2 regions of the Streptomyces thermocarboxydus genome follow, and region 1 is predicted to be linked to the other one. Evidence: predicted binding sites of a transcription regulator. Region 1 holds the regulator's gene; the other holds the start of a gene.
What was found. The regulator HrcA, encoded in region 1, represses chaperone genes, less so after heat shock. The targets are predictions, from matches to a motif close to TTNGCACTCNGNNNNNCNGAGTGCNAA.

Region 1 (15,580 bases):
CGCGGCTCACCCCCGCCGGCCGGCGACACGGTCAGCTCGACGGGCTTGCCGGCCGTCCCCACCAGCAGCGGCGCGGGGCCGGTGACGGGGTCGACGGGCTGTCCCGCGACGGCGACGATCGCGTCGCCGGGGCGGATCGCGACGCCGGGCGCGGCGAGCGGGGAGCGGGCCTCCGGGTCGGAGGTCTCGGCGGGCAGGATGCGGTCCACGCGCCAGCTGCCGTCCTCGTGCCGGGAGATGTCCGCGCCGAGGAGTCCCTGTCGGGGGCCGCCGCCGTAGCCGCCGCGGGGGGTGACGTAGGCGTGCGAGGTGCCGAGTTCGCCGTGCACCTCCCACAGCAGGTCCACCAGGTCGTCGTGGGTGGCGAGCCGGTCCAGGACGGGCCGGTAGCGGCCCAGCACCCCGTCCCAGTCGACACCGCTCATGTCGGGACGCCAGAAGTTGTCCCGCATGATGCGGCCGTTCTCGTCGAACATCTGCCGCCACTCGGCGGACGGGTCGACGAACTGCCGCACCCGCGCCAGGTCGACGGTGATGTTGCTGTCGCTGTCGTCGTCGGAGGAGGCGCGCCGGTCGCTGGGCACGACCTTGAGCCGCCCGTCGGTCCACAGCAGGACCCGCTTGCCGTCGCCGCTGACCTCGAAGTGGTCGGCGTCCACGGCGAGGTGCTCGATGCGCTGCTGGGCGAGGTCGTAGCGCTCCAGGTCGGTCTTGGGGTCCGGGTCGTCGGGCGTGGCCCGGGACGCGCCGAGCACGCCGCGCACCGGGTGGCGCAGCCACAGCACGCCGTCCTTGGCGGCGCGCAGGTTGCTGTAGCGGGCGGCCTCGACCGGGAACGGCACGATGCGGTCGGCGAGCCCGTCGAGGTCGATACGGGTGGTGGGGGTGCCCTCGCTGTCGGGGGTCTCGTCCCGGTCGGGGGTCTCGAAGGGCCGCCCGTGCCGCTGCGGCCCGAACGGCGACGGCGTGGCCGCCGCCAGCGTGATCAGGTAGGGCCGTACGCCCTCGACGAAGGCCAGGTCGAAGACGTGCTCGTCGTAGACCGGGTCGAAGGAGCGGGTGGACAGGAACGCGAGGTGCTTGCCGTCGAGGGTGAAGGCGGGCGCGTAGTCCTGGAAGCGCAGCGGGGTCGCCTCGGTGACCGACAGGTCGGTGGTGTGGGCGAGCTTGATCTGGCTGAGCGGGCGCGGGCCGGGGTGGGACCAGGCGAGCCAGCTGGAGTCGGGTGAGAAGACCAGCCCGGAGACGTCGCCGTCCTCGCTGCGGTCGACCTCGCGGACCTCGCCGGTCTCCCGCTCGACGAGCAGGAGGCGGCCGTCGTGCGAGGCGATCGCGGCGCGGCTGCCGTCGGGCGCCATCGCCAGCTCCACGACCCGGCCGAGCTGTCCGGCGGCCAGGCGGCGCGGGGTGGCGCCGGGCGCCGGTCCGGTGGCGGGGGCGAACTCCAGGGCGTCGTCGCCCTCGGCGTCCGTCACCCACACCACCCATTCCTCGCCGTCCGCGCGGAAGGTGCGCGGGCGCCGGGCGCGGACGCCCGGGGTGGCGGCGAGGGCGCGGGCGGGGCCGGAGCGGTGGGTGACCCAGTGGATGGTGCCGCGTACGCAGACGGCGCTGCCGCGCGCGGTGTGGTCGGGGGACGCGGAGCCGAACCAGCGGGCCGCGTTCACCGGGAACGGCTGCAGGTCGACGCGCTGGCCGCCGAGCCGTACGTCGAGCCGGCGCGGCTCGGCGGTGTCGAGGTCGTCGAGGATCCACAGCTCGCCCGCGCTGGACCAGACGACACGGGTGCCGTCGGTGGCCGCGTGGCGGGCGTAGAAGTGGTCCAACGGCGTGTGCCGGCGCAGGTCGGAGCCGTCGGCGAGGGAGGAGTACAGCGCGCCCGTGCCCTCGTGGTCGGAGAGGAACGCGATCCTGTCACTCACCCACAGCGGGTACTCGATGTTCCCGTCGAGGTCCTCGTGCAGCCGGACGAACTCCCCGTCGCCCTCCCGGTCGATCCACAGCTTGCCCGCGGTGCCGCCCCGGTACCGCTTCCAGGCGGCGGCCTCGCGGCCCATCGTCGCGGACAGCAGCACCGTGTGCGGCCCCGCGGCGACGTCACCGACCGGCCCGTACGGCAGGGTCTCGGCGGGTCCGCCGTCGAGCGGCACGGCGCGCGCCCAGGTGCGGCGCAGACTGGCCTGGCCGTGCGTGGTCAGCGCGAGGACCCTGCCGTCCGCGGTCCAGCCGCGGACCTGGGTCCTCATGCTGCCCCAGTGGGTGAGCCGGCGGGCGGGTCCGCCGTCGACGGGGGCGACGTGCACCTCGGGGGCGCCGTCGCGGGTGGAGGTCCAGGCGACGGTGGCGCCGTCCGGGGAGATCCGTGGGTGGTTCACCGGCACGTTGTCCGCGCTGACCCGCCAGGCGCGGCCGCCGTCGAGCGGGGCGAGCCACACGTCGTCCTCGGCGGTGAAGGCGACCAACTCGCCGTGCAGGTGCGGGAAACGGAGGTATGCGCTGGATGCGACCGATGCAGGCTGTGTCACCCGATCACCCTATGGGCGCGCGTGCGGTCCGGCCAGGGGTTCCGATCACTTGCCCTCGACGGGGCGACAGTTCGGGTACTGGTCGCACCACACGGTCGTGGTGACGGTCACCGTGACGGTGGGCCGCGGTCCCCGCTGCGTCGGTTCGCCCACGCGGGGCGGGCTCTTGGAGTCGCAGTCGCCCAGTCCCTCGACGCGGAACACCTGCCGGCCGTCCACCTTCGCGGTGATGTCCCCGCGGACGCAGGCGTTGTTGACGGCGTGGGTGACCCGTCCGGTGACGGTGATCTCCTTGCCGCCCTCGGTCTCGCCCTCGCAGTCGACGGAGGCGGCGGTCGCCTCCGACGCCGGCGACGCCGACCGGTCCCGGTCCCCGAAGGACGCGGTGCAGGTGAGCCAGCGGACCTTGTCCTTCTGCCGGTTGAGTTCCTTGGTCACGGTCCCGTCGGTGGTGATCGCCACGGCGGCGGAACTGAGGCTGCCGCCCTCGCAGGCGGTCGCGCCGGCGGCCGCGGCCACGGCGAACACGACGGCAAGTACGAGCCGCCGCGCCCGTGTTCCCCGCGGGAACCTTGTCATCGCCCCCATGAAGGGCAGCGTGCCATCGCCGCTCGCGCGGCGGTAGGGCGCATTGGGCCACGCGCTCCCCAAAAGCCCCTCCGGCGTTCGGGGAGCGGGGTCCGGGGCGAGCCCCGTGGCCTCAGGACCAGCGCCCGGTCCGCCCCAACAGCAGCGCCGCAGCAGCCGTACCCGCCGTGGACGTCCGCAGCACGCTCTTCCCGAGGCGGTACGCCCGGGCCCCCACGCTCTCGAAGAGCGCCAGCTCCTCGGGGGACACCCCGCCTTCGGGCCCGACGACCAGCACGATGTCCCCGGTGCTGGGCAAGGGAGCCGAAGCCAGCGGCTCGGTCCCGCTTTCGTGCAGCACCGCCGCGAACTCCGCTTCGGCGAGAACCGAGGCAACCCCCTTGCTCGTCGCCGCGTCCGCGACCTCCGGGAACCGCACCCGGCGCGACTGCTTGCCCGCCTCCCGGGCGGTGGCCCGCCACTTGGCGAGGGACTTGGCGCCCCGCTCCCCCTTCCACTGCGTGATGCACCGCGACGCCGCCCACGGCACGATCGCGTCGACGCCGACCTCGGTCATGGTCTCCACGGCCAGCTCGCCCCGGTCGCCCTTGGGCAGCGCCTGCACGACGGTCAGCAGGGGCGTCTCCGCCGGCTCCTCGACGACCTCGCCGAGCCGGACGATCAGCCGGTCCTTGCCCTCGGCGCCCTCCACCTCGCCGGCGGCCGAGCGGCCGGCGCCGTCGGTGAGGACGACCTCCTCGCCGGCCCGCAGCCGCTTCACGGCGACGGCGTGCCGGCCCTCGGGTCCGCCGAGGACGTAGCGGCCGGTACCGCCGGTGTCGAAGTCGTCGACGACGAAGACGGGCGCGGTCATCGGGCACCTCCCGCCGACAACGCCGTCCGGGCGGAGGCCAGTTCGGCGACCAGGACCTCCACCAGCTGCCCGGCGGGCAGTTCACGGGCCATCCGGTGGCCCTGCCCCGCCCACAGCGCCAGTCCCTGCGCGTCCCCCGCCTTGGCGGCGGCCTTCCGCAGCGGCGCGGTGAGGTGGTGGACCTCCGGGTAGGCGGCGGGCGCGTACGGGCCGTGCTCGCGGACGAAGCGGTTGACCAGGGCGCGCGCCGGGCGGCCGCTGAAGGCGCGGGTCAGCTCGGTGCGGGCGAAGAGGGGGTTCGTGAGGGCCTGCTTGTGCAGGGCGTGCGCGCCGGACTCGTGGGCGGCGACGAAGGCCGTGCCCAGCTGGGCCGCGCTCGCGCCGGCCGCGAGGACGGCGGCGATCTGAGCGCCGCGCATGATGCCCCCGGCGGCGACGATCGGGATGCCGACGGACTCGCGGACCTGGGCGACCAGGGACAGCAGTCCGATGCCCCCGCCGTCCGTCTCGGGGAGGTCCCGGTGGGTGCCCTGGTGGCCTCCGGCCTCGACGCCCTGGGCGATCACCACGTCGGCGCCGGCCCGTTCCACGGCGCGGGCCTCCTCGGCGGTCGTCGCGGTGACGAAGGTGAGGGTGCCGACGCGGTGCAGCGAGTCGATCACCTCACGGGCCGGGACGCCGAAGTGGAACGACACGACCGGCACGGGGTTGTCGAGCAGCACGGCGAGCTTGGCGTCGTAGCCGTCGTCGCGGCCGCTCTCGGGGTCGCCCAGCTCGGTCTCGTACCAGGAGGCCTCGCCGGCCAGCTGGTGGGCGTAGACGTCGACGGCGGCGGGGTCGGCCGTCTCGGGCTGGGGCAGGAAGAGGTTGACGCCGAAGGGGCGGGAGGTGAGTCCCCGCAGCTGCTTGATCTCCTGGTACATCCCGTCCGCGGTCTTGTACCCGGCGGCCAGGAAACCGAGCCCGCCCGCGTCGGACACGGCGGCGGCGAGCTGCGGCACCGACACGCCGCCCGCCATGGGCGCCTGCACGATCGGGTGCGGGAAGAGATCGGTCAGTACGGAGGACATGACCGCATGTTGTCACGTCCCCCGACCAACTCCGAACCGGCCCTTCCCCTTGGCATAAGCCACTTTTCGCCGGGCCGCCTGCCACACCGACGGCCACCGGCGAGAGGCGGGGTCAGCGCCCGTCGAACGGCCGCTCAGCGCCCGTTGAACGCGTCCTTCAGCCGTGAGAACAGCCCCTGCTGCCCCGGCTGGAACTGCCCCGTGGGCCGTTCCTCGCCGCGCAGCTTGGCCAGCTCGCGGAGCAGCCGCTCCTGCTCCGGGTCCAGCTTGGTCGGGGTCTGCACCTCGACGTGCACGATGAGGTCGCCCCGGCCGCCGCCGCGCAGGTGCGTGACGCCGCGGCCGTGCAGCGGGATCGACTGGCCGGACTGGGTGCCGGGCCGGATGTCGACCTCCTCCATGCCGTCCAGCGTCTCCAGCGGCACCTTGGTGCCGAGCGCCGCCGCGGTCATCGGGATGGTGACCGTGCAGTGCAGGTCGTCCCCGCGCCGCTGGAACGTCGGGTGGGGCAGCTCGTGGATCTCCACGTACAGGTCGCCGGCGGGACCGCCGCCGGGGCCGACCTCGCCCTCGCCCGCCAGCTGGATCCGCGTGCCGTTGTCGACGCCGGCCGGGATCTTGACCGTGAGCGTGCGGCGGGAGCGGACCCGGCCGTCGCCCGCGCACTCCGGGCAGGGCGTGGGCACGACCGTGCCGAAGCCCTGGCACTGCGGGCAGGGGCGCGAGGTCATGACCTGGCCCAGGAAGGACCGGGTGACCTGCGAGACCTCACCGCGGCCGCGGCACATGTCGCAGGTCTGGGCGGACGTGCCCGGGGCCGCGCCCTCGCCGTTGCAGGTGTTGCAGACGACGGCCGTGTCGACCTGGATGTCCTTGGTCGTGCCGAAGGCGGCCTCGTCCAGCTCCACCTCGATCCGGATCATCGCGTCCTGGCCGCGGCGGGTGCGCGAGCGCGGTCCGCGCTGCGACGCCGTGCCGAAGAACGCGTCCATGATGTCGGAGAAGTTGCCGAAGCCCCCGGCCCCGAAGCCGCCCGCGCCGCCGGCGCCGCCGGACTGCGAGAGCGGGTCGCCGCCGAGGTCGTAGACCTGCTTCTTCTGCGGGTCCGACAGCACCTCGTAGGCGGCGTTGATCTCCTTGAACCGCTCCTGGGTCTTCGGATCCGGATTGACGTCCGGATGCAGCTCGCGGGCGAGCCGCCGGAAGGCCTTCTTGATCTCTTCCTGCGACGCGTCGCGGCGTACGCCGAGTACGGCGTAGTAGTCCGTGGCCACCTATGACTCCGCCAGGATCTGTCCGACGTACCGTGCCACTGCGCGTACCGCTCCCATCGTTCCGGGGTAGTCCATGCGGGTCGGTCCGACCACGCCGAGCTTGGCGACAGCCTCGCCGCCCGAACCGTAGCCGACCGACACGACGGACGTGGAGTTGAGTCCTTCGTGGGCGTTCTCGTGACCGATTCGTACGGTCACACCCGGATCCTTCGCCTCGCCGAGCAGCTTGAGGAGCACGACCTGCTCCTCGAGCGCCTCCAGGACGGGCCGGATCGTGAGGGGGAAGTCGTGGCCGAAGCGGGTGAGGTTGGCGGTACCGCCGATCATCAGCCGCTCCTCGTTCTCCTCGACGAGCGTCTCCAGGAGAGTGGAGAGCACCGTGGAGACCGTACCGCGGTCGTCGGCCTCGAACGCCTCCGGGAGGTCCTCCACCAGACTCGGCACATCGGTGAACCGGCGGCCCGCGACCCGGCTGTTGAGCCGCGCCCGCAGGTCGGCCAGGGACGCCTCGCCGAACGGCGCCGGGCAGTCGACCATGCGCTGCTCGACCCGGCCGGTGTCGGTGATCAGCACCAGCATCAGCCGCGCCGGGGCGAGGGACAGCAGCTCCACGTGCCGCACCGTCGAACGGGTCAGCGAGGGGTACTGCACCACGGCGACCTGCCGGGTGAGCTGCGCGAGCAGCCGCACCGTGCGGGCCACGACGTCGTCGAGGTCGACGGCGCCCTCGAGGAAGTTCTGGATGGCCCGCCGCTCGGGCGGGCTCATCGGCTTGACGCCGGCCAGCTTGTCGACGAACAGCCGGTAGCCCTTGTCGGTGGGGATGCGCCCGGCGCTGGTGTGCGGCTGGGCGATGAAACCCTCCTCCTCCAGGGCCGCCATGTCGTTGCGCACGGTGGCCGGGGAGACGCCGAGGTTGTGCCGCTCGGTGAGGGCCTTCGACCCGACGGGCTCCTCGGTGCCCACATAGTCCTGGACGATCGCGCGCAACACCTGGAGCCTGCGTTCACTGAGCATCGCGCACACCTCCAGCTGGCTTCCGCCCGGTAACGACTCTGGCACTCTTCGCACGCGAGTGCCAGACTTCCCCGGCCCAGTGTACGGCCGGGGGGCACGGCGTCGGCAAGGCCGGTCCGTGCCGCGGTGCCGGGTGGCGTCGTCCCCGCTAGCGTCCCGGTCATGACCGTGACTTGGGAAGAGTCGGGATGGGAGCAACTGGCGCCGGGGGTCGGGCGGCGCCGGCTGCCGGGGTGGGACTGCACCGCGGGGCTCGTGGTGGGCGCGGACGCCGTCCTGGCCGTCGACGCGGGCTCCTCCCTCGCCGAGGGCGCGCGGTTGCGGAGCGAGGCGCGGGAGCTGACCGGCCGCCGTGTGACGCATCTCGCGCTCACCCATCCCCACTTCGACCATGTCCTCGGTGCCCCCGCGTTCGCGGACGCGGAGGTGTACGGAGCGGTCGGCCTGGACGTGGCGCTCGCCGGACGCGGACGGGACGAGCTACGGGCGGACGCGGTGCGCTGGGGGCTGGACCCGGCGGAGGCCGACGAGGCGGTGGCGGCGCTGGTCCCGCCCCGGCACGCGGTGTCCGGCGAGTGGACGCTGGACCTCGGCGGAGGCCGGCAGGCGCTGCTGGCGGACATCGGCCCCGGCCACACGGCGTACGACCTGGTGGTGCTGGTGGCCGGCGACCCGGAGGTGGTCTTCTGCGGCGACCTGGTGGAGGAGTCGGACGAGCCGCAGGCGGGCCCGGACGCCGTCCCGTCCCGCTGGCCGGACGCCCTGGACCGGCTGCTGCGGCTGGGCGGCGAGGACGCGGTGTACGTCCCCGGCCATGGCGCGGTGGTCGACGCGGCGTTCGTACGGGCCCAACGGGACACGCTGGCGGCCCGGTTCGGCGTGTCGGAGTGATCATCGTGCCGGTGTTGCTCGTATCGTCGGCAGAATGCGCCAGTACTCCGCCGATCTGACCCCTCCGTGGAAGAAGCCGCAGTCCGTCCCCGAGGTGCCGGCCGAGCCGGGCCTCGTGGTGGAGGAGCCCGGCACCGGGTTCTGCGGCGCGGTGATCCGCTGCGAGGCGGGCACGGTGACCCTGGAGGACCGCTTCGGCAAGCACCGGGTGTTCCCGCTGGAGCCGCGGGGGTTCCTGCTGGAGGGCCGCGTGGTGACGCTGGTCCGCCCCGCGTCCGGCCCCTCGCGTCCCACCCGCACGGCGTCCGGCTCGGTCGCCGTCCCCGGCGCGCGGGCGCGGGTCGCCCGCGCCGGGCGCATCTACGTCGAGGGCCGGCACGACGCCGAGCTGGTCGAGAAGGTGTGGGGCGACGACCTGCGGATCGAGGGGGTGGTCGTGGAGTACCTGGAGGGTGTGGACGACCTCCCGTCGATCGTCGAGTCCTTCGCGCCCGGGCCCGACGCGCGGCTGGGGGTGCTGGTGGACCACCTGGTGCCCGGCACGAAGGAGTGGCGGATCGCGCAGGCGGTGACGAGCGAGCACGCGCTGGTGGTGGGGCATCCGTACATCGACATCTGGGAGGCCGTGAAGCCGGCGTCGGTGGGGATCGAGGCGTGGCCTCGGGTGCCGCGGGGGGTGGACTGGAAGACGGGGGTGTGCGGGGCGCTGGGGTGGCGGGTCTCGAACACGGGCGAGGCGTGGAAACGGATCCTGGACTCCGTCCACTCGTACAAGGATCTCGAGCCCCAGCTCCTCGGCCGGGTGGAGGAACTGATCGACTTCGTGACGGCCCCGTCGTAAGAACCGGTTTCCTCGCCCCCGCCGCCCTTTCCCTTCCCGACCCTGGGGGCTGCGCCCCCAGACCCCCCTTGTCGGCCCTGACGGGCCTCGTCCTCAAACGCCGGACAGGCTGACATCATCCCCTCCGGCGTTTGAGGAGCGGGGTCCGGGGCGGAGCCCCGGGTCGGGACGGGAAAGGGCGGCGGGGGCGAGAACCCTTTGGTCAGTCGACCAGGTCGCGGACCACCGCGTCCGCCAGCAGCCGCCCCCGCAGGGTGAGGGCCGCGCGGCCCTCCGCGAAGGGCTCGGGACGGAGCAGGCCGTCAGACAGCGCGCGCCGCGCAGCGGCGAGGCCCTCCTCCCGGAGGAGATCCAACGGGACCCCGTCCCGGAGCCGCAGCTCCAGAAGGATCCGCTCGACCCGCCGGTCCTCCGAGGACAACACCTCCCGCCCCGCCCCCGGCGACCGCCCCTCCGCCAGCGCCGACGCATACGCCCCCGGGTGCTTGACGTTCCACCACCGCACCCCACCGACGTGCGAGTGGGCTCCGGGCCCGGCCCCCCACCAGTCCGCGCCCCGCCAGTACAGCTCGTTGTGCAGGCAACGCCCCGCCTCCGACGTCGCCCAGTTCGACACCTCGTACCAGGAGAACCCCGCCCCCGACAGCATCTCCTCGGCGATCAGGTACCGGTCCGCGTGGACGTCGTCGTCCGTCATCGGCACCTCTCCCCGCCGGATCCGCCGGGCCAGCTGCGTGCCCTCCTCGACGATCAGCGCGTACGCGCTGACATGGTCGGGGCCGGCCCCGATCGCCGCGTCCAGCGAGGCGCGCCAGTCGTCGTCCGACTCCCCCGGCGTGCCGTAGATCAGATCCAGGTTGACGTGGTCGAACCCGGCCGCCCGCGCCTCGGCGACGCACGCCTCGGGCCGGCCGGGGGTGTGCGTGCGGTCGAGAATCCTCAGCACGTGCTGCCGGGCACTCTGCATGCCGAAGGAGATCCGGTTGAAGCCGCCGGCCCGCAGCTCGGCGAGGTAGGCGGGGTCGACGGACTCCGGGTTGGCCTCCGTGGTCACCTCGGCGTCCGGCGCCAGACCGAACTCCTCACGGATCGCGCCCAGCATCCGCACCAGGTCGCCCGCGGCGAGCAGCGTGGGTGTGCCTCCGCCGACGAACACCGTGCGCACCGGCCGCGGGTCGTCGCCGAGCACCTTGCGGGCCAGCCGGATCTCGTCGACGAGGGTCTCGGCGTAGTTGTCGCGGGAGGCGAGCACGCCGCCGGTGCCGCGCAGCTCGGTCGCGGTGTAGGTGTTGAAGTCGCAGTAGCCGCAGCGGGTCGCGCAGTACGGGACGTGCAGGTAGAACCCGAGGGGGCGGTCGGCCGCCCCGGCGAGCGCGGACGCGGGCAGCGCGCCGTCGGCGGGGACGGGCTCGCCGTCGGGGAGTGCGGAAGGCATGTGCTCCATTGTCCCGCACCGCGCGCGATCCCCTTCCGCTCCGTGTACGCCCTTACTCGGCCTGCAGCACCAGCAGGGCCATGTCGTCCGCCGGGGGCCTCGCCCCGAACTCGTGCACGAGCCGGGTGATCCGGTCCGCTATCGCCCCGGCCTCCATCCCGGCGCAGCCCGCCAGCGCCCGGGCCAGCCCGTCCCCGTCGTCGAACTGGCGGGATCCGGAGCGCCGCTCGGTGACCCCGTCGGTGACGCAGAGCAGGGTGTCGCCGGAGTACGTCTCGAAGGTCTCGCTGGTGTACCCGGCGTCCTCGACGACCCCCAGCAGCGTCTGCGGCTGCGCGACGGCCCGTACGGCGCCCTCGGGGTCGAGGAGGAGGGGCAGGGGGTGGCCGGCGGAGGCGAGGGTGCAGCGGACGCCGCCCTCGAAGGGCACCAGCTCGCCGTAGAGGAGGGACAGGAAACGGGTCTGGGGGCCGTCGCCGGGGGCGGTGGGGCGTGCCCCGGCCGCCACCAGCGCGCGGGCCGCCGCGTCCGCCGCCTCCGTGGCGTCGTCGAGGAGGAGCTGGTTCAGCCGGTCGAGGACGTCGGCGACGCGGTAGCCCTCGCGGGCGAGCAGCCGCAGCCAGGGGCGGACCAGGCCGATGACGACGGCCGCCTCGGGGCCCTTGCCCTGGACGTCGCCGACGGCGAAGCACCAGCGTCCGTGACCGGCCGGGAAGAGGTCGTAGAAGTCGCCGCTGGGGCCGCCCTTGTCGCACGGTTCGTGGACGAGGGCGCTGCGCACGCCGGGGATCTCGGCGACGGCGCCGGGCAGCAGGCCACGCTGGAGCACGGCGCTGATGGTGGCCTGGCGGGCGTACTGCCGGGCCGCCCCGATGGCGAGCGCGACCCGCCGCCCCAGGTCCTCCACGAGCCCGGTGATCTCGTCGGGAAAGCGGTCGATGCCGCCGCGCCCGATCACCAGGGTGCCGAGCGGGCGTCCCCCGGCGACGAGCCGGTAGGCGAGCGCGGCCCCGGGCGGCTCGAGGGCGGGCCCTTCGGCGTCACCGGACGGCGGCCCGTCGAGGTACCCGGACGCGGCGGACGCCGGCCCGTCGACGTCCCCGCCCTCCACCACACCGGCCCCCGGCCACGGATACCGCACCGGCCCCGTGCCCAGCGGGTCGTCGGACTGGGGCGGCGGTGTGCGTTCGAGGGCCCGGCTCAGCTCCTCCACCAGATGCTCGCCGGCGTGCCAGACGCGGGCGAGGCGGCCACCCGCGCCGGGCCGGCCGCCGTGCGCGGTGGCCTCGTCCTCCAGCCACACCGCGCACCAGTCGGCGAGCCGGGGCACGATCAGCTGGCCGGTGAGGGAGGCGACCAGGTCCTCGTCCAGCTGCCCGGCGAGCAGGTCGGACGCCTCGGCGAGGAAGGACAGCGCGCCCCGGCCCAGCCAGGCGGCGTCGCGTCCGGGGCGGCGGGCCAGCCAGTCGTCGCCGTAGGAGGCGGCCCGCCAGGCGTCCCGGGAGCCTTCACGCGGGCCGTCGCGGGGTCCGGTGTGCCCGCGCGCGGCGAGGGGATCGAGCGGGTCGCCGGAGAGCACGGCGGCGGCTCGCAGGTCACGCGCGGGGGCGCGCTCCCCGGCGTACGCGGCGGGCGGGTCGGCGGGCGCCTCCTCTCGTGTCGGCAGCCGCGCCCACACGGTCTTGCTGCCGGCGCGGTAGGTGACGCCCCAGGACTCGGCGAGCGCGGCGACCAGGCGCAGGCCGCGCCCGTACTCGGGGATGTCGTGCGCCGGCGCCTCCTCGGCGTCGTCGCGCGGCGCGCGGGAGGGGTGCCGGTCGGCGACCTCGACGACGAGCGCTCCGGTGCCCTCCTCCAGCCTGCAGGTCAGGTGGACGTCCGTGCCGGCGTGCACGACCGCGTTGGTGACCAGCTCGCTGGCGACCAGGGCGGCGTCGTCGCCGACGCGGCCGGTGAGGAGGTCGGCGCCGACCGCCGTGGACTGCGCCCACTCCGTGAGCGCCTTGCGCAGCAGCGCGCGTGCGGAGCCCGGCGCGAGGGGGCTTCCGGACAGCGTCGCCTCCACCCGCGTGCACCCCCGCACGTCGGAGGCGCACGAGGTGGTCTCCCGTTGGGTCGGAATGGCCCGCATGGGCAGCTCCCCGGGCAGTTCGTACGAAGAGAACTCGATCGCTTGCCGACAGGGTGACAGAACGGACCCGCCCATAAGCGCGGAGTCACGAAAGTGGACCGCCTGCCGGGGGAACAGTGCTACCCGTTCGGTCAACAGCGGCACCGCGACCGCTCGTTTCCGGTCATCGCGGAACGAGAAGTGCCGGGCCCGCGCCACCCGGCGCGGGCCCGGACGACAGGGCCTCAGGAGAAGTCGAGGACCAGACGCCCGCGCAGACCGCCAGCCGCCAGCAGGCGGTGCGCCTCGGCCGCGTCGGAGGCGGGCAGCACCTTGGCGACGCGCAGGGACAGCACGCCCTGCTCGGCCTGGAGCCGCAGGGCGTCCAGCAGGGCCGTGTCGCCGCGGACGCCCGCCACGAAGACCGGGGCCACCGTGACGCCGCCTTCGGCGGGGCCCTGCCAGCCGCGCAGGGCGACGAGGGTGCCGCCGTCCGCGACCGCGGGGACGGCCTCCTCGCGCTGGTCGGAGCCGTCCACCAGCCCGGCCACGCCGTCGGGCACGAGCTCGCGGACGCGCGTGGCGACGTCCTTGCCCCGGTCGACGACGTGGTCGGCACCGAAGCCGCGCACCAGGTCGCGGTCGTGCGGGGCGGCGTCGGCGACGACGGTCAGGCCGTCGGCCTTGGCGAGTTCGATCGCGTAACCGCCGACGGCGCCCGCCGCGCCGGTCACGGCGACGGTGGCGCCCCGCGGCAGCGCGAGGGTGTCGAGGGCCAGCCGGGCGGTGGCGGCGTTCATCAGGAGGGTGGACGCCTCGGCGTGGTCCGTCCCGGCGGGTGCGGGGACGACGGACTCCGCGGGCACGACGATCTGTTCGGCGTAGGCGCCGCCCTGCGGGCGGGTGGGCATCACGAGCGCGACGACCCGTTGTCCCACGCTCAGCCGGCCGTCGGCGCCGGGGCCGAGCTGGTCGATCACGCCGGCCGCGTCCATGCCGGGCAGGTACGGGCCCGGGACGTCCGTCATGCGGGTGGCGTAGGCGCCGGCGCGGAACAGGGCGTCGGTGGGGTTCACGGCCGCGGCGTGCACCCGGATGCGGACCTCGCCGGGTCCGGCCTCGGGGGTGGGGAGCTCCAGCTCCCGCAGAACGTCGGGACCGCCGAACGTCGTTGATCCGATTGCCTTCATGGCGAGAGGCAACCGCGCCGGCCCGCGATCGATTCCCAAAACCGGCGGCAAAAAGCGGAAGGACCGCGTCGGCCGGGAAGGCGTGCGCCCTCCCGGCCGACGGTCCGTCACTTCTCGATCGTGCCCTCGTACATCTCCTCGATGAGGTGCTTGTACTCGCGCTCCACCACCGGGCGCTTGAGCTTCAGGCTCGGGGTGATCTCGCCGTGCTCCACGTCCAGGTCGCGCGGCAGCAGGCGGAACTTCTTGATGGTCTGCCAGCGCTGCAGACCCTCGTTGAGCTGCTTGACGTACCCGTCGACCATCTCGACCGTGGCCGGGGCGGCGACGATGTCCGCGTAGGACTTGCCCTCCATGCCGTTCTCGGCCGCCCAGGCGGTGATGGACGGCTCGTCGAGGGCGATGAGGGCGGTGCAGTAGTTCCGGTCGGCGCCGTGCACCAGGATGTTGGAGACGTACGGGCAGACCGCCTTGAACTGGCCCTCGACCTCGGCCGGCGCGATGTACTTGCCGCCGGACGTCTTGATCAGGTCCTTCTTGCGGTCGGTGATGCGCAGATAGCCGTCGGCGGACAGCTCGCCGATGTCGCCGGTGTGGAACCAGCCGTCCTCCTCCAGGACCTCGGCGGTCTTGTCGGGGAGGTTGTGGTAGCCCTGCATGATGCCGGGGCCGCGCAGCAGGATCTCGCCGTCGTCGGCGATACGGACCTCGGTGCCGGGCAGCGGCTTGCCGACGGTGCCGGTGCGGTAGGCCTCGCCGGGGTTCACGAAGGACGCCGCGGAGGACTCGGTGAGGCCGTAGCCCTCCAGGATGTGGATGCCGGCGCCGGAGAAGAAGTAGCCGATCTCCGGCGCGAGGGCTGCGGAGCCGGAGACGCAGGCGCGCAGCCGGCCGCCGAACGCCTCGCGGATCTTGGCGTAGACGAGCTTGTCGGCGAGGGCGTGCTTGGCGCGCAGTCCGGCCGGGGCGGTCGCGGCGCCGGTGCGGCGGAAGTTGTCCTGGGTGACCTTGGCGTACTCACGGGCGACGCCCGCGGCCCACTGGAAGATCTTGTACTTCGCGCCCCCGCCGGCTTTCGCCTTGGCGGCGACGCCGTTGTAGACCTTCTCGAAGATCCGGGGGACGGCGGCCATGTAGGTCGGCTGGACCACCGGCAGATTCTCGATGATCTTGTCGACGCGGCCGTCGACCGCGGTGACGTGGCCGACCTCGATCTGGCCGGAGGTGAGCACCTTGCCGAAGACGTGCGCCAGCGGCAGCCACAGGTACTGCACGTCGTCACCGGTGACCAGGCCGGTCGCGGCGATCGCCTTGGCCATGTACGACCAGTTGTCGTGCGGCAGACGCACGCCCTTGGGGCGGCCGGTGGTGCCGGAGGTGTAGATGAGGGTGGCGAGCTGGTCCTTGGTGAGGGCCGCGACCCGCTCCTTGATCAGCTCGGGCTCCTTCTGGAGGCGGGCGGCGCCGCGCTTCTCCAGCTCGGCCAGGGTGATCACGAAGTCGTCGGTGTCGACGCCCTCGGGGTCGACCACCACCACGTGGGTCAGCTCGGCCAGCTCGCCGCGCTTCTCGACGGCCTTGACGGCCTGCTCGGCGTTCTCCGCGACCAGGACCCGGCTCTGCGAGTCGGAGAGGATGTACGCGGACTCCTCGGCGTTGGTCTGCGGGTAGATCGTGGTGGTGGCGGCGCCGGCGCAGAGGATGCCGAGGTCGGTGAGGATCCACTCGACGCGGGTGGAGGAGGCGAGGGCGACCCGCTGCTCCGGCTGCACACCCAGTTCGATCA
Region 2 (15,580 bases), 900 kb from region 1:
CCAGCAGGGCGCCTTCGGCCAGCCCAGCGCGCACTACGCCGCGCCGGAGACGCTGCCCGGGGGCGCGCCCACCGCACGCACCCAGCCCTCCCGCGGCGGCCGTGGCGGCGGCCCCAACACCAAGGGGCTGCTGATCGGCGCGATCGCCGTGGTCGCGGCGGTCGTCATCGGCATCGGCGTCGCCATGCTCAGCGGTGACGACGACGACAAGGGCGGCAACGAGGCGGGGCCGTCCCCGACGGCCACCCAGCAAACCGGCGAGCCGAGCCCGTCGTCCTCGGAGGAGGACAAGGAGGAGGAGCAGTTCAAGTCGCCGACGATCGACGCCAAGGCGCTCCGCCTGTCGCCGGGCGTCACGACCGCCTCGGACGTCGAGGGCGCCCAGTCCGACGGCGGCATCTACGTGACAAACCTCAACCAGCCGGGAGCCTCGGTCACCTGGACCGTCGACGGCATCCCGAAGGGCGGCCCGTACACGGTCTTCTTCCGCTACAGCACGGCCGACGAGCCCCAGTCGATGACGCTCACCGTCAACGGCAAGCCGTTCGGAAGCAAGCTGAACATGGACAACTTTGCCGAGGCCAAGGGCGGCGACTTCTCCAAGGGCTGGACCAAGACCTACGCCTGGCCGACGCTGAACGAGGGCACCAACACCATCTCGCTGTCCTGCGGCGACGGCGACAAGTGCAACGTGCTGCTCGACCAGGTGTGGATCAAGGAAGGCCAGGTCAAGGAGTAGGCAGCAGCGGAGATGCGGAGGCCGCCGGTGTGCAGAACACCGGCGGCCGCTGTGTTGAAGCTGTCAGAGGCGTCCGACCTCAACGCACAGAGCAGCGACCCACCCGGTCTTGCCGGCCCAGCGCACCTTCAGCCAGTCGTTGTCGGTGGGGCCACCGGACCAGCAGGTGTACGTGCCGCCGTTGTTGTTCCGCGTGCACCTCGACGCACCGCAAGGAACTCTGGTGTCAGGGTCCTTGATGGTCACGATCTTGGCAGCCGAAGTGCTGGCGGCGGCCCGTATGTTGAAGTCGTGGCCGTCCTTCTGCCAGGCGCCGGCCTGGATGTTCTCCGCCGAGGCGGTGGACGTGGTGGTGACAGTGAGGGCCAGACACGTCATGCCTACCGCGGCAAGCTGCCTGAGTACCGTCGACTTTCGCATGTGTTCCCCCTGCGAGAGCTTGATCATTTGGTCGCTGATGATCTTATGAGCTACACAGGTTGGGCGCAGGGTGCATTTCGGTCGCAGTTGATCTCAAGCCGCCGTGGCCACGCCCGTGACCGTGACCGTTGTCAGGAACCGGTCGTAGGCCGCCCGGTCGAAGTCGCCCGCTGTGGGGGAGAGGACCGTCGCCGCCGAGAGGGCTGTGGCGCGGATCAGGCGTTCCGGCCAGGGGCGGTGTTCCACCAGGGCGGACAGCAGGCCCGCGACGGCCGCGTCGCCCGCGCCTGTGGGGTTGCCGGTCAGCGGGGCCGGCGGGGTCGCGCGCCAGCGGCCCTCCGGGGTCACCGCGAGGAGGCCCTCCGCGCCCAGGGACGCGATCACCGTGCCCGCGCCCCGGCGGCGGGCGTCCTGGGTGGCGCGCAACGGCTCGTGGGAGCCGGTGAGTTCGGCCAGCTCCTCCGTGTTGGGCTTCAGGAAGTCCGGCCGCCCGGCCACCCCGCGGCGCAGCGCCGCCCCGCTCGTGTCGAGCAGCACCGGTACCCGGGCCGCGCGGGCCGTGCGGCACAGTCCCGCGTACGCGCCGACCGGGACGCCCGGGGGCAGGCTGCCGCACAGGGCCACCGCCGAGGCGGACGCCAGCAGGTCCTCGTAGACCTCCTGGAACGCGGACCACTCGGCGTGGGTGATGTCCGGGCCGGGCTCGTTGAGATGGGTCGTGGCGCCGGTGCGGTCGTCGACGAGGGTGACGGTGCGGCGGGTGGCGCCGGAGACCGGGAGCAACGCGTCGGTGAGGCGCGGCACTTCGGCGAGGCGGTCGCGCAGGACGCGTCCCGTGGGGCCGCCCGAGAAGCCGGTGACGGTCACCTCGTGGCCGAGCGCGGCCAGTACCCGGGCGACGTTGACGCCCTTGCCGCCGGGGCGTTCCAGCACCTCGGAGACCCGGTGGGAGGCGCCCGTCCGCAGGGACGGGACGCGATAGGTGATGTCGAGAGCGGTGTTCAGCGTGACCGTGAGAATCACCGGGCCGACCTCCCCCTCTTGCCTGCCTTCCGTGGCCCCGGGGTCACGATCATGCCAAAAGGAAGGCGGTCGGCCCACCCCCGGGAAAGGCCACTGTGGGCCGATCCCGGGGACGGATCAGACCAGTTGGGGCGCGACCGCCCATTCCCCCTTGCGCATGACGCCGACCAGCTCGAAGGCGTCGTCCAGGACGACCAGGTCGGCGTCCTTTCCGGGCTCCAGAGAGCCGATGCGGTCGGACAGGCCGAGCAGCCGCGCCGGGTTGGCGGAGACCGCCGCGACGACGTCCTCGACGGGCAGCCCGTCCACCGTCACCGCCCGCTTGAAGGCGCGGTCCAGGGTGAGCGTGGAGCCCGCGATCGAGTTGCCCTCCACCAGCCGGGCCACGCCGTCCGCGACCTCGACCTCCAGCGGGCCGAGCATGTAGCGGCCGTCGCCGAAGCCGGCCGCGTCCATCGCGTCGGTGATGAAGGCGACCCGGTCGCGGCCCGCGTGGTGGAACGCGAACTGCAGGGCCGCCGGGTGCAGATGCGTGCCGTCGTTGATCAGCTCGACGGTGACCCGCTCGTCCTCCAGCAGCGCGGCGATCGGTCCGGGGGCGCGGTGGCCGAGCGGCGGCATCGCGTTGAACAGGTGGGTGGCGACGGTCGCGCCCGCGTCGACGGCTGCCACCGTCTGCTCGTAGGTGGCGTCGGTGTGGCCGACGGCGGCGATCACCCCGTGCTCGACGAGCAGCCGCACGGAGTCCAGGCCGCCGGGGAGTTCGGTGGCGAGCGTCATCATCCGGGCGTGGCCGTGGGCCGCGTCGATCAGCTTGCGGACCTCCGCCGGGTCGGGGTCGCGCAGCAGCGTCTCGTCGTGGGCGCCCTTGCGGCAGGGGGAGATGAACGGCCCCTCGAAGTGGATGCCGGCGATGTCGCCCTGCTGGGCCAGCTCCGCCAGCATCCCCGCGTGCCGCGCGAGGAAGTCGAGGTCGCCGGTGACGGCGGAGGCGACCACGGTGGTGGTGCCGTGGCGCAGATGCGTGCGGACGCCCTGGAGGACGTCCTCGGCGGTGCCGCCGGCGAAGGACACCCCGCCGCCGCCGTGGTTGTGGATGTCGACGAAGCCGGGGACCAGCCAGTGGCCGCGCAGGTCGACCGTCCCGGCCGTCCCCTCCGCGGGGGACGTGCCGGGCTCCGTGGCCGCGATGCGCGTGCCCTCGACGGTCACGCGGGCGTCGTCCACGGTCCCGGTGGGCAGGACCACCCGGGCACCGGTGAGAACCTTGGTGGGGGCCATCAGGTGGTTACCTCCGAGGGGTCAGTGGTCTCGGCCGAGGGATCGGTGGTCCCGGTCCCGATCAGGTCCCAGGCGAGAAGTCCCGCGCCCAGGCATCCGGCGGTGTCCCCGAGGGCCGCGGGGACCAGGGACGGCAGCTTCTGGAAGGTGACCCGCCGCCGGACGGCCTCCCGCAGCGGTGTGAACAAGGTTTCCCCCGCCTCGGCGAGCCCGCCACCGATGATCAGCGTGCGCGGGTCCAGCAGGGTGAGCGCGGTGACCAGCCCGTCGGCGAGCGCGTCCACCGCCTCCTGCCACACCCGTACGGCCCGCTCGTCGCCCGAGGCGACGGCCTTGGCGCAGTCCGCCGCGTCCGCGTCCGGGTCGCCGCTCGCCTCGGCCCACGCCCGGCTCACGGCCGACGCGGACGCGTACCGCTCCAGACAGCCGCGCTGACCGCACGGACACTCCGTGCCGCCGGGCCGTACGACGATGTGGCCGATCTCGCCGGCGAAGCCGTGCGCGCCGGCCTCGACCTTGCCGTCGATGCCGATGGCGCCCGCGATGCCGGTGCCGAGCGGAACGAAGAGGAAGCGGTCGGCGCCGCGCCCGGCGCCGATGCGGCCCTCGGCGAGGCCGCCGGTGCGCACGTCGTGGCCGAGGGCCACGGGGACGCCGCCGAGCCGCTCGGAGAGCAGGGCGCGCAGGGGCACGTCGCGCCAGCCGAGGTTGGCGGCGTAGGCCGCGACGCCCTCCGCCTCGTCGACGATGCCGGGCACGGCGACGCCGGCGGCCGAGGCCGGTTCGCCGTGGGCGCGGATGCCGTGGGCGCGGAGCTCCGCCGCGAAGCCGAGGATGCCCTCGACCACCGCGTCCGGGCCGCGCTCGCGGCCGGTGGGACGGCGGGCCTGGTGCAGCAGCTCGCCGCCCGCCCCGACCAGGGCGGCCTTCATCCCGGTGCCGCCCACGTCGAGGGCGATGACATGTTTCACGGGGAACAGTGTGGCCCGTGGACCCACAAGAGGTCTAGTCCACTCACGTGGTGTAGACCTTAATCCGATTATCGGAACTACGGATGGCGCGCGGCGCCGGACCAGGGGAGAGCACGTGCGAGGGCGGGTCAGGACAAGGACGATCGCGGCGGTGTCCGCGCTGGGACTGGCAGCGGTCCTGAGCGGATGCGGGGTCGGCGGCGATTCCTCCGACGTGACCCTCACACTGGTCGCCGCCGACTACGGCAACGGCGCCGCCGACAGCAGCAAGAAGTACTGGGCCGGCCTGGTCGAGCGGTACGAGACCGACCACCCCGACGTCGACATCGACGTCAGCGTCTACTCCTGGAACGACGTCGACCGCAAGGTCAAGGAGATGGTCGACGCCGGCAGCCCGCCGGACATGGCCCAGATCGGCGCGTACGCCGACTACGCCTCCCAGGGCCTGCTCTACCGCGCCGGCGACCTGCTCTCCATCCCCGTCCAGGCGGACTTCCTCTCCCAGCTCTCCGGCGCGGGCGAGCTCAACAGCGTGCAGTACGGCATGCCGTTCGCCGCCTCCACGCGGCTGCTGTTCTACAACAAGTCCCTCTTCGCCGAGGCCGGGCTCACCCCGCCCGAGACCTGGGACGAGCTGGTCGAATGCGCCGAGGCGCTCAAGGCGAACGGGGTGAAGTTCCCGTACGCGCTCCCCCTCGGCCCCGAGGAGGCGCAGGCCGAGACCCTCCAGTGGCTGCTCAGCGGCGACGGAGGCTACACCGACATCGGCGGCACCTACGGCATCGACTCCACGGAGAACGTCGAGACCTTCAGCTGGCTGCGGGACGAACTCGTCGGCAAGGGCCTCACCGGGCCCGTCGCCCCCGGCAAGCTCGACCGCGCGAAGGCGTTCCAGGCGTTCGCCGCGGGGGACGTCGGCATGCTCAACGGGCACCCCTCGCTGATGGAGATGGCGAAGAAGAAGGGCGTGAAGTACGGCATGGTGCCGATCCCCGGCGCCGACGGCGAGACGCCCTCCACGCTGGGCGTCGCCGACTGGATGATGGCGTTCGAGAAGAACGGGCACCGCGACGAGATCGGGGACTTCCTCGACTTCGTCTACAGCGAGGAGAACGTGCTCGACTTCTCCCGCGAGTACGACCTGCTGCCGGTCACCAACTCCGCGTCGCGGGCGATGGCGGCGTCGGGGCAGGACAAGGAACTCAAGCCGTTCCTCGACCAGTTGCCGCTGTCGCAGCTGTATCCGGTGGGCAAGACGTCGTGGGCCGCGGTGAACGCGGCGATCAAGCAGAAGATCGGGCGGGCCGTGGAGCCGGGGGGCAGCCCTGAGGACGTGCTGGGGGAGCTGCAGGCGGCCGCTGTGCGGGCGGACAGCGCGGGGTAGCGGTTAGCCTGCCGGCATGGGTGAGGGTGAGGAACTGGGCGAGCTGGAGCGGGCGGTGCTCGCGCTGGAGCGGCGGGGGGTCGTGTCGCCCGGGGTGAAGGAGCGGGTGATCCGGGAGGAGTTGGGGTTGGTGCCGGTGCGGTACTACCAGCTGCTGAACGCGCTGCTCGATGATCCGCGGGCTTTGGCCCACGATCCCGTGACGGTGAACCGGCTGCGGCGGGTGCGGGAGGCGCGTCGCGGCGAGCGGTGACATACCCGACCCCGGGGCCCCGCCCCGGACCCCGCTCCTCAAACGCCGGAGGGGCTGATTCCAGCCCGCTGGCCAGGGACGGGACGGGAAGGGGCGGCGGGGGCGGAACCCCTCGTCAGGGGAGCCGGGCCGCCAGCGCCCGGAGCAGCCGGACCACACCCGCCGGCCCGTCCACCACCAGGTCGGCCCGGTCACGCAGCTCCGTGACCTCCTCGCTGCCGCTGCACACCAGCACCCCCGGCGTGCCTGAGGCACGGAGCTTGTCCACCGCCGTGAAGGCGGCGAGGTCGCCCAGGTCGTCCCCGGCGTACAACACCGACCCCGCCCCGATCTCCCGCGCGTACTCCAGCAGCGCGACCCCCTTGTCCATCCCCGGCGGCCGCAGCTCCAGCACCAGCCGCCCCGGCTCCACGACAAGACCGTGCCGCGTCGCGAGGTCCGTCAGCGGAGCGCGCAGCGCCTCGAAGGCGGCCTGCGGGTCGGACGCCCTGCGGGTGTGGACGGCGACCGCGCGCCCCTTCTCCTCGATCCACGTGCCCTGCCACGCCCCCACCCGGTCGAGCAGCCCGGGCAGCTCCGCGCGGGCGGCGGCGACGCCGGGGTGCGGGGCGGGGGCGGTGACGGAACCGGTGACCGCGTCCCAGCGCTCGGCGCCGTAGTGGCCGAGCACCACCAGGTGCTCGAGACCGGGCACGCCCGCGAAACCGCCGTGCCGTACGGCGACACCCGGCGGGCGACCCGTCACGACCGCCACCGAGGCCACCTTCGGGGCGAGCGCGGCGAGCGCCGGCACCGCGTCCGGGTGGGCGCGGGCCTGCTCGGGGTCGGGCACGATCGGCGCGAGCGTGCCGTCGAAGTCGAGCCCGATCAGCGCCTTGCCCGGGTGGGCCAGAAGCGCGTCGAGTCCGTCCCGCCCGGCCTGCGTGGAGGGCGTCGGCAGGTCGCCGGGGTCCGTGGAATCCGTCTGACTGGCCATGCGCCCCAACCTATCCACGCAGCGCTTCGAGCTGGTCCAGGAACCACCGCGCCGGCGGCAGCGCCGTCGCCGCCGCGGCCAGCCGCTTGCTGCGTTCCGTGCGGTCCTCGGGACGCATCGACAGCGCCTCGTGCAGGGCCTGAGCCGTCTGGACCACGTCGTACGGGTTGACGGTGATCGCGTCCTCGCCGAGCTCCTCGTGGGCGCCCGCCTCACGGGACAGCACCAGGGCGCACCCCGCGTCGGAGACCAGCGGGACCTCCTTGGCGACCAGGTTCATGCCGTCGCGGATGGGGTTGACGAGGGCCACGTCGGCCAGCCGGTACGCGGCCAGCGAGCGGGCGAAGTCGTCCTTGACGTGGAGCACGACCGGGCGCCAGCCGGGGGTGCCGTACTGCTCGTTGATCTCCTCGGCGACCCGCTGCACCTCGGCCGTGTAGTCGCGGTAGACGGCGAGGTCCTGCCGGGACGGGTAGGCGAAGGCGACGTGCACCACGCGCTCGCGCCACTCGGGCCGGTCGTCGAGCAGCCGCCGGTACGCCAGCAGGCCGCGCACGATGTTCTTGGACAGCTCGGTGCGGTCGACCCGGACGATGGCCTGGCGGCCCTCGCCGATCTCCTCCCGCAGGGCTGCCATCCGCTCGTCCACGTCCGCCTCGTGCGAGCGGGCGCGCAGGAAGTCCGCGTCGGCGCCCAGGCCGTGCACCCCGATGCGGGTGTCGCCGAGCCCGCCCGCGAACCGCTCGCAGCACGTGGTGAACGCGTCCGCCCAGCGGCGGGTGAGGAAGCCGAGCCGGTCGGCGCCGAGCATGCCGCGCAGCACCTGCCGCGCGATGTCGTCGGGCAGCAGCGCGAAGTACTCGGGAGGCGCCCACGGCGTGTGCGAGAAGTGCCCGATGCGCAGGTCGGGGCGCAGCTCGCGGAGCATGCCGGGGACCAGGGTCAGGTGGTAGTCCTGCACCAGCACGGCCGCGCCCTCGGCGGCCTCCTCGGCCAGCGCCTCGGCGAACGCGCGGTTGTACGTCTCGTACGACGCCCACTGGCGGCGGAACTCGGCGTCGAACACCGGCTCCAGCGGAGTCTGGTACAGCATGTGGTGGACGAACCACAGCACCGAGTTCGCGATGCCGTTGTAGGCGTCCGCGTGCACGTCGGCCGGGATGTCCAGCATCCGCACGCCGTCCACCGCGACGCCGCGCCGCACGGCCTCGCGGTCGCCGTCGGACAGTGCCGAGCACACCCACAGCGAGCCCGATCCGGAGCCGATGGCCGAGAGGCCGGAGACCAGTCCTCCGCCGCCCCGCTTGCTCCTCAGCGAACCGTCGTCCGCGACCGCGTACGACACGGGCCCCCGGTTGGAGGCGACCAGCACCTGAGCTGCACCGAAGCTTGAAGCCATACGCCTCAACCTAGCCCGGCCCCCCGGGCCTCAAACGTGCCGGTGCGTCACACCGGCCGGGCGTGGACGAGGTCAGGCCACCCGGCCGCACCGGGCCGGCCGGCGGGGTCGGGCCACCCCGGGGGCACGGGGCGGCCCGGCAGGGTCACGCCACCCGGCGCGCGTGGTACTCCGCGATGTCCGTCATCGGCGGCCGCTCCTCGGTGTCCACCGAGTACGTGCGCGGCTCGAAGGCGTCCCCGGTGCGCTCGAACTGGGTCAGCGAGGGCCGCAGCAGATGTGCGCGGGCCAGCCGCAGCTGGGCGGTGCGGTAGATCGCGGCGGCCATCCGGCCCAGCGCCTGCCCGTCCTGGTGCCGGTGCTTGCGCACGCCCACGTCCACCTGCGCCAGCGCGTCCAGGCCCACCAGGTGCAGCGCGTCGACCAGCATGCCCAGCTCGACGCCGTACCCGACGGGGAACGGGAGCTGTTCCAGGAGACTGCGGCGGGCCGCGTACTCGCCGCCCAGCGGCTGCACGAACCCGGCGAGCTGCGGCCAGTGCATGTTGAGCAGCGGGCGCGCCATCAGCTCCGTGACCCGGCCGCCCTGTCCGGCGCCGGCGCCGGTGGTGCTCCCGTCGGCCCGGGTCATCGGCCGGTCGTACATGGCCTTCACGAGCTGGATGCCGGGGTCGGTGAGCAGCGGGCCGACGACGCCGGTGACGAAGTCGGAGGAGAAGTCCTTCAGGTCGGCGTCGACGAAGCACACGATGTCGCCGCGGGTGACCAGCAGGGACCGCCACAGCACCTCGCCCTTGCCGGGCACGGCCGGTATCCGGGGCAGGATCGAGTCCCGGTGCACCACCCTCGCGCCCGCCGCCGCGGCCACCTCGGAGGTGCGGTCGGTCGAGCCGGAGTCGATCACCACGACCTCGTCGACCAGCGGCACCTGGAGCACCAGGTCGTGCCGGATGACGGAGACGATCTCCCCGACGGTGGCCTCCTCGTCCAGCGCGGGCAGCACCACGCTCACCGACTGTCCCGAGGCCCGTTTCGCCGCCAGGACCCGGTGCAGGGGACGGTCGGCGACCGACCAGGAGCGCTCGATCAGCCAGCGCTCGACTTCTTCCAGCACGGTCCGGGCTCCTCACTGGCCGGTGATCCATCTCGGGGTTCGGACGGCTCGCTCCGCCGTCCGGGCCTTCGGTTACAGTCTTGAACAACGCCGACGGGCCCCGCATCCCGGGGTCGCACGGCGCACAACTGAACACCGCTCATCCAGAGGGGCAGAGGGATACGGCCCGATGAAGCCCCGGCAACCCTCCAGTCGGTTCCTGTCACGCGGACGTGGCGAGGCTCCCGGCTAGGGAAGGTGCCAAATCCGTCTCGCGGCGAAGTGCGTCGTGAGGAAGATGAGGAGAAAGGGCCTCGCCTCCATGGCTGTGCAGACTGTTGCAAGCACCACCGACTCCGCGAACTCCGTAGACCTGGGTCCCGCCGCCGCGCTGTCCTGCCGCGAGTGCGGCCACCGTGTGCCCCTCGGCCCCGTCTTCGCCTGCGAGGAGTGTTTCGGCCCGCTGGAGATCGCCTACGACTTCTCCGGGTACGACACCGAAGAGCTCCGCAAGCGCATCGAGGCGGGTCCTGCGAACATCTGGCGCTACGCGCCGCTGCTGCCCGTCCCCGCGGACGTGGCGACCAAGCCCAACCTGAACCCCGGCTGGACCAAGCTCGTCCAGGCCGACAACCTGGCCCGCGAGCTGGGCGTCACCGGCGGCCTCTACGTCAAGGACGACTCCGGCAACCCCACGCACTCCTTCAAGGACCGCGTCGTCGCCCAGGCCCTGGAGGCCGCGCGCGCCTTCGGCTTCACCACGCTGTCCTGCTCCTCCACCGGCAACCTGGCCGGCGCGGTCGGCGCCGCCGCCGCCCGGGCCGGCTTCCGCTCCTGCGTGTTCATCCCGCACGACCTGGAGCAGGGCAAGGTCGTCATGGCCGCCGTCTACGGCGGCGAGCTCGTCGGCATCGAGGGCAACTACGACGACGTGAACCGTTTCTGCTCCGAGCTGATCGGCGACCCGGCCGGCGAGGGCTGGGGCTTCGTCAACGTCAACCTGCGGCCGTACTACGCCGAGGGCTCCAAGACCCTCGCGTACGAGATCTGCGAGCAGCTCGGCTGGCGCCTGCCCGACCAGCTGGTCGTCCCGATCGCCTCCGGCTCGCAGCTCACGAAGATCGACAAGGGGCTGCAGGAGCTGATCAAGCTCGGGCTCGTCGAGGACAAGCCGTACAAGATCTTCGGCGCCCAGGCCGAGGGGTGCTCGCCGGTGTCCACCGCCTTCAAGGCGGGGCACGACGTCGTCCGCCCGCAGAAGCCGGACACCATCGCCAAGTCGCTGGCGATCGGCAACCCGGCGGACGGGCCGTACGTGCTGGACATCGCCCGGCGCACGGGCGGCGCCGTGGAGGACGTCACGGACGCGCAGGTGGTCGACGCGATCAAGCTGCTGGCGCGCACGGAGGGGATCTTCGCGGAGACCGCGGGCGGGGTCACGGTCGGCGTGACGAAGAAGCTGATCGAGGACGGGCTGCTGGATCCGTCCCTCACGACCGTGGTGCTGAACACCGGGGACGGGCTCAAGACGCTGGACGCGGTGGCGGGGACGGGGCTCACGGCGACGATCCGGCCCAGTCTGGAGTCGTTCCGTGAGGCTGGGCTCGTCTAGCAGCTTCGTTGCCGTCCGCGGGCCAGTGGGGGTTCTTCGCGCCCACGCGGCGGTAGCCGCACATCGAGCACGGCCCCGCGCCCCTGAGTACGTCATCCGACCGGAGGTTCAAAAGTGAGCGTTACCGTCCGCATCCCCACCATCCTGCGCACCTACACGGGTGGCAAGGCCGAGGTCGTCGCCGAGGGGGCCACCCTGGGCGAGGTCATCCAGGACCTGGAGAAGAACCACACGGGCATCGCCGCCCGCGTCCTGGACGACCAGGGCAAGCTGCGCCGGTTCGTGAACGTGTACGTCAACGACGACGACGTGCGCTTCGAGCAGGGGCTCGAGACGGCCACCCCCGAGGGCGCCGGCGTCTCGATCATTCCGGCGGTCGCCGGAGGCTGATCATTACCTTCGGTAATGACCGTTACCGAGCGTTTATGGCATTGCCCCCTCCGTGAGAGATGCGGAGGGGGCAATTCCATGGGGTTGAGCGCGGTAGAGTTGGGGAACGCGCTCCCGATCCGAAGATCGGGAACCCTGAATTCCTGCCGCAGACCCGACTGGATGTAGCCAAAGTGCGGGCTCCTTTCGCGGCTTTTGTCACCTTTGCCCGGCCCGACTTGCCCTGAATTCTGGCGAATTCTTGCCACATTCCGGACCGGTGGCGTCCAGATTTCTCGTCCGATTGACCTGTTGCAGACGGCAGTTGGACAGATACATTCAGCCGCGGTCGACGCGTTCCGGCGCACGCCCCCAACCGTTGGGGGGTGAGGTCTGACCCGGGTCCGCGAAGTGTGGATCTGTGCAAGGGCCAGTAATAGGGGAGTTAGGCATGGCTCAGGGCACCGTCAAGTGGTTCAACGCGGAGAAGGGGTACGGCTTCATCGCGGTCGACGGTGGTGCGGATGTTTTCGTCCACTACAGCGCCATCCAGATGGACGGCTACCGCACCCTTGAAGAGGGCCAGCGGGTCGAATTCGAGATCTCGCAGGGTCAGAAGGGCCCGCAGGCCGACATGGTTCGCGTCACCGCCTGAACGCGCTACCAGCCGCACGCGACATCTTCTGCCGGCGACAGGGCCCGCACCCCCCGGGGTGCGGGCCCTTCGTCGTGCCCGGACCCGGCGTGTTCGCCCGCGGCTGAGTGGGGGCGCAACCCCTTGGTACATCTGGCGCGCACGCCTACGCGCCGCCGAAGCGCCTTGCACTCTCGGGGGTCGAGTGCTAATCATTGGCGTTAGCACTCTGAAGGTGAGAGTGACAACGAAGGACCGGGTCGGTGAGGCCCGCCAGGTCAGGTGGGGCAAGGAACCACCCGGCCGGCGAGCCGTCCGTCGCGGGCGCGGGCGCGGTCCGAAGGAATCACCCCCAGTCCTGGAGGGACCACTTCACATGGCCAAGATCATCGCGTTCGACGAGGAGGCGCGGCGCGGCCTCGAGCGCGGCATGAACCAGCTCGCGGACGCCGTGAAGGTGACGCTCGGCCCCAAGGGCCGCAACGTCGTCCTCGAGAAGAAGTGGGGCGCCCCCACGATCACCAACGATGGTGTCTCCATCGCCAAGGAGATCGAGCTCGAGGACCCGTACGAGAAGATCGGCGCCGAGCTGGTCAAGGAAGTCGCCAAGAAGACGGACGACGTCGCCGGTGACGGTACGACCACGGCGACCGTTCTCGCCCAGGCCCTGGTCAAGGAGGGCCTGCGCAACGTCGCCGCCGGCGCCAACCCGATGGCCCTGAAGCGCGGTATCGAGAAGGCCGTCGAGGCGGTCTCCGCCGCCCTGCTGGAGCAGGCGAAGGACGTGGAGACCAAGGAGCAGATCGCTTCCACGGCGTCCATCTCCGCCGCCGACGTCCAGATCGGCGAGCTCATCGCCGAGGCCATGGACAAGGTCGGCAAGGAAGGCGTCATCACCGTCGAGGAGTCCCAGACCTTCGGTCTGGAGCTGGAGCTCACCGAGGGTATGCGCTTCGACAAGGGCTACATCTCGGCGTACTTCGCCACCGACATGGAGCGTATGGAGGCCGTCCTCGACGACCCGTACATCCTGATCGCCAACTCCAAGATCTCCTCGGTCAAGGACCTGCTCCCGCTGCTGGAGAAGGTCATGCAGTCGGGCAAGCCGCTGCTGATCATCGCCGAGGACGTCGAGGGCGAGGCCCTGTCGACCCTGGTCGTCAACAAGATCCGCGGCACCTTCAAGTCCGTCGCCGTCAAGGCCCCGGGCTTCGGTGACCGCCGCAAGGCCATGCTCGGCGACATCGCCATCCTCACGGGCGGCGAGGTCATCTCCGAGGAGGTCGGCCTCAAGCTGGAGAACGCCACCCTCGACCTGCTGGGCAAGGCCCGCAAGGTGGTCATCACCAAGGACGAGACCACCATCGTGGACGGCGCCGGCTCCGCCGACCAGGTCCAGGGCCGCGTGAACCAGATCCGCGCCGAGATCGAGAACAGCGACTCGGACTACGACCGCGAGAAGCTGCAGGAGCGCCTGGCGAAGCTCGCCGGCGGTGTGGCCGTCATCAAGGCCGGCGCCGCCACCGAGGTGGAGCTCAAGGAGCGCAAGCACCGCATCGAGGACGCCGTGCGCAACGCCAAGGCGGCCGTCGAGGAGGGCATCGTCGCCGGTGGTGGCGTGGCCCTGCTGCAGGCCTCCCAGGTGTTCGAGAAGCTGGAGCTCGAGGGTGACGAGGCGACCGGCGCCCAGGCCGTGAAGCTCGCGCTCGAGGCCCCGCTGAAGCAGATCGCCGTGAACGCCGGCCTCGAGGGCGGTGTCGTGGTGGAGAAGGTGCGCAACCTGACCCCGGGCCACGGCCTGAACGCCGCGACCGGCGAGTACGTCGACCTGGTCAAGGAAGGCATCATCGACCCGGCCAAGGTGACGCGCTCCGCGCTGCAGAACGCCGCGTCGATCGCCGCGCTGTTCCTCACCACCGAGGCCGTCATCGCCGACAAGCCGGAGAAGGCCGCGGCCCCGGCCGGCGGCGGCATGCCGGGCGGTGACATGGACTTCTGAGCCTGACCCGTCAGGTTCGGACCCGTCCGAAGACCGGAGGGCGGCACTCCCCGCACAGGGGGTGCCGCCCTTCGGCGTGTCCGGACGCCTCACAGGGTGACCGGCGTCACAGGTGCGGCCGGGGGAGGGACGGGAATGACCGTCGCGTCGCGCGGGTTCGACGAAGGGTGCGTTCCATGCACGTACACATACCGTCGAGTATCCGCGAGGAGCCCTCCTGATGACCGTCGCCGCCTCCGAGACCACCGGACGTGCCGCCGAGATCCTGGCCCGGCCGGTCGCCCTGAACGGGCTGACCGTGCCCAACCGCATCGTCATGGCGCCCATGACCCGTCAGTTCTCGCCGGGCGGCGTGCCGGGGGAGGACGTCGTGTCGTACTACGCGCGCCGGGCCGCCGCCGGGGTCGGGCTGATCGTCACCGAGGGCACGTACGTCGACCACCCGTCCGCCGGTATGAGCGACCGGATTCCCCGGTTCCACGGGGAGGACCAGCTGGCCGGCTGGGCGAAGGTCGCGGCGGCGGTGCACGAGGCCGGGGGCCGCATCATGCCGCAGCTGTGGCACGTCGGCACGGTCCGCGAGCAGGGGAAGCCGCCCTTCCCGGAGGCGCCGGCGGTCGGCCCGTCGGGGCTGCGCCTGGACGGCACCGAGGGCGGCAAGGCCATGACCCAGGCCGACATCGACGACGTCGTGGCGGCGTTCGCCAAGGCGGCGGCCGACGCCGAGCGCATCGGCTTCGACGGCGTGGAGCTGCACGGCGCCCACGGCTACCTCATCGACCAGTTCCTGTGGGCGGGCACCAACCGCCGCACCGACGCCTACGGCGGCGACCCGGTGGCCCGTACCCGGTTCGCCGTTGAGATCGTGCAGGCCGTGCGCTCGGCGGTGTCGCCCGGCTTCCCGGTGGTCTTCCGCTTCTCGCAGTGGAAGTCCGACAACTACGGCGCCCGGCTCGCCGAGACCCCGCAGGAGCTGGAGGCGATCCTCGCCCCGCTCGCCACGGCCGGCGTCGACGCCTTCCACGCGTCCACGCGCCGCTACTGGCTCCCGGAGTTCGACGGCTCCGACCTCAACCTGGCCGGCTGGGCCCGCAAGCTGACGGGCCGTCCGGCGATCACCGTCGGATCGGTGGGCCTGGACGGCGAGTTCGGCCGCGCGTTCCTCGGTGAGGGCGCCGAACTGCGCGGGATCGACGACCTCCTCGACCGTCTGGAGCGGGACGAGTTCGACATGGTCGCGGTGGGCCGCGCGGTCCTCCAGGACCCGGAGTGGGCGGCGAAGGTGCTGGCCGGCCGCTTCGACGAGCTGACGTCGTACGACGCGGCGTCGCTCACGTCGCTGAGCTGAGCTGAGCTGAGCCGAGTCCGGGCGCGGCCCGCGGACCGAGGCGCGGCACCCCTGGTCAGGGGTGCCGCGCCTTTGTGTT

Region 2: a site for HrcA is predicted at 12,340-12,366, ahead of groL (chaperonin GroEL). Genes of this name have one in related genera too.

What each region holds. Positions count from the first base shown of each region.
Region 1 covers NZ_CP058273.1:2,281,195-2,296,774, forward strand. The annotation lists gene AY578_RS10605 (S41 family peptidase) at 1-2,525, opposite strand, end outside; gene AY578_RS10610 (hypothetical protein) at 2,571-3,113, opposite strand; gene AY578_RS10615 (16S rRNA (uracil(1498)-N(3))-methyltransferase) at 3,226-3,966, opposite strand; gene AY578_RS10620 (nitronate monooxygenase) at 3,963-5,036, opposite strand; gene dnaJ (molecular chaperone DnaJ) at 5,171-6,310, opposite strand; gene hrcA (heat-inducible transcriptional repressor HrcA) at 6,311-7,327, opposite strand; gene AY578_RS10635 (MBL fold metallo-hydrolase) at 7,490-8,218, shown strand; gene AY578_RS10640 (DUF3097 domain-containing protein) at 8,253-9,059, shown strand; gene hemW (radical SAM family heme chaperone HemW) at 9,262-10,494, opposite strand; gene AY578_RS10650 (ATP-binding SpoIIE family protein phosphatase) at 10,547-12,625, opposite strand; gene AY578_RS10655 (NADP-dependent oxidoreductase) at 12,850-13,794, opposite strand; gene AY578_RS10660 (AMP-dependent synthetase/ligase) at 13,902-15,580, opposite strand, start outside.
Region 2 covers NZ_CP058273.1:3,178,920-3,194,499, reverse strand. The annotation lists gene AY578_RS14595 (carbohydrate-binding protein) at 1-739, shown strand, start outside; gene AY578_RS14590 (SH3 domain-containing protein) at 803-1,186, opposite strand; gene AY578_RS14585 (1-phosphofructokinase family hexose kinase) at 1,253-2,182, opposite strand; gene nagA (N-acetylglucosamine-6-phosphate deacetylase) at 2,300-3,463, opposite strand; gene AY578_RS14575 (ROK family protein) at 3,463-4,434, opposite strand; gene AY578_RS14570 (extracellular solute-binding protein) at 4,550-5,818, shown strand; gene AY578_RS14565 (DUF3263 domain-containing protein) at 5,835-6,071, shown strand; gene otsB (trehalose-phosphatase) at 6,187-7,047, opposite strand; gene AY578_RS14555 (alpha,alpha-trehalose-phosphate synthase (UDP-forming)) at 7,058-8,446, opposite strand; gene AY578_RS14550 (glucosyl-3-phosphoglycerate synthase) at 8,592-9,560, opposite strand; SAM riboswitch class I at 9,697-9,844, shown strand; gene thrC (threonine synthase) at 9,862-11,151, shown strand; gene AY578_RS14540 (ubiquitin-like small modifier protein 1) at 11,266-11,541, shown strand; gene AY578_RS14535 (cold-shock protein) at 11,972-12,175, shown strand; gene groL (chaperonin GroEL) at 12,531-14,153, shown strand; gene AY578_RS14525 (NADH:flavin oxidoreductase) at 14,374-15,501, shown strand.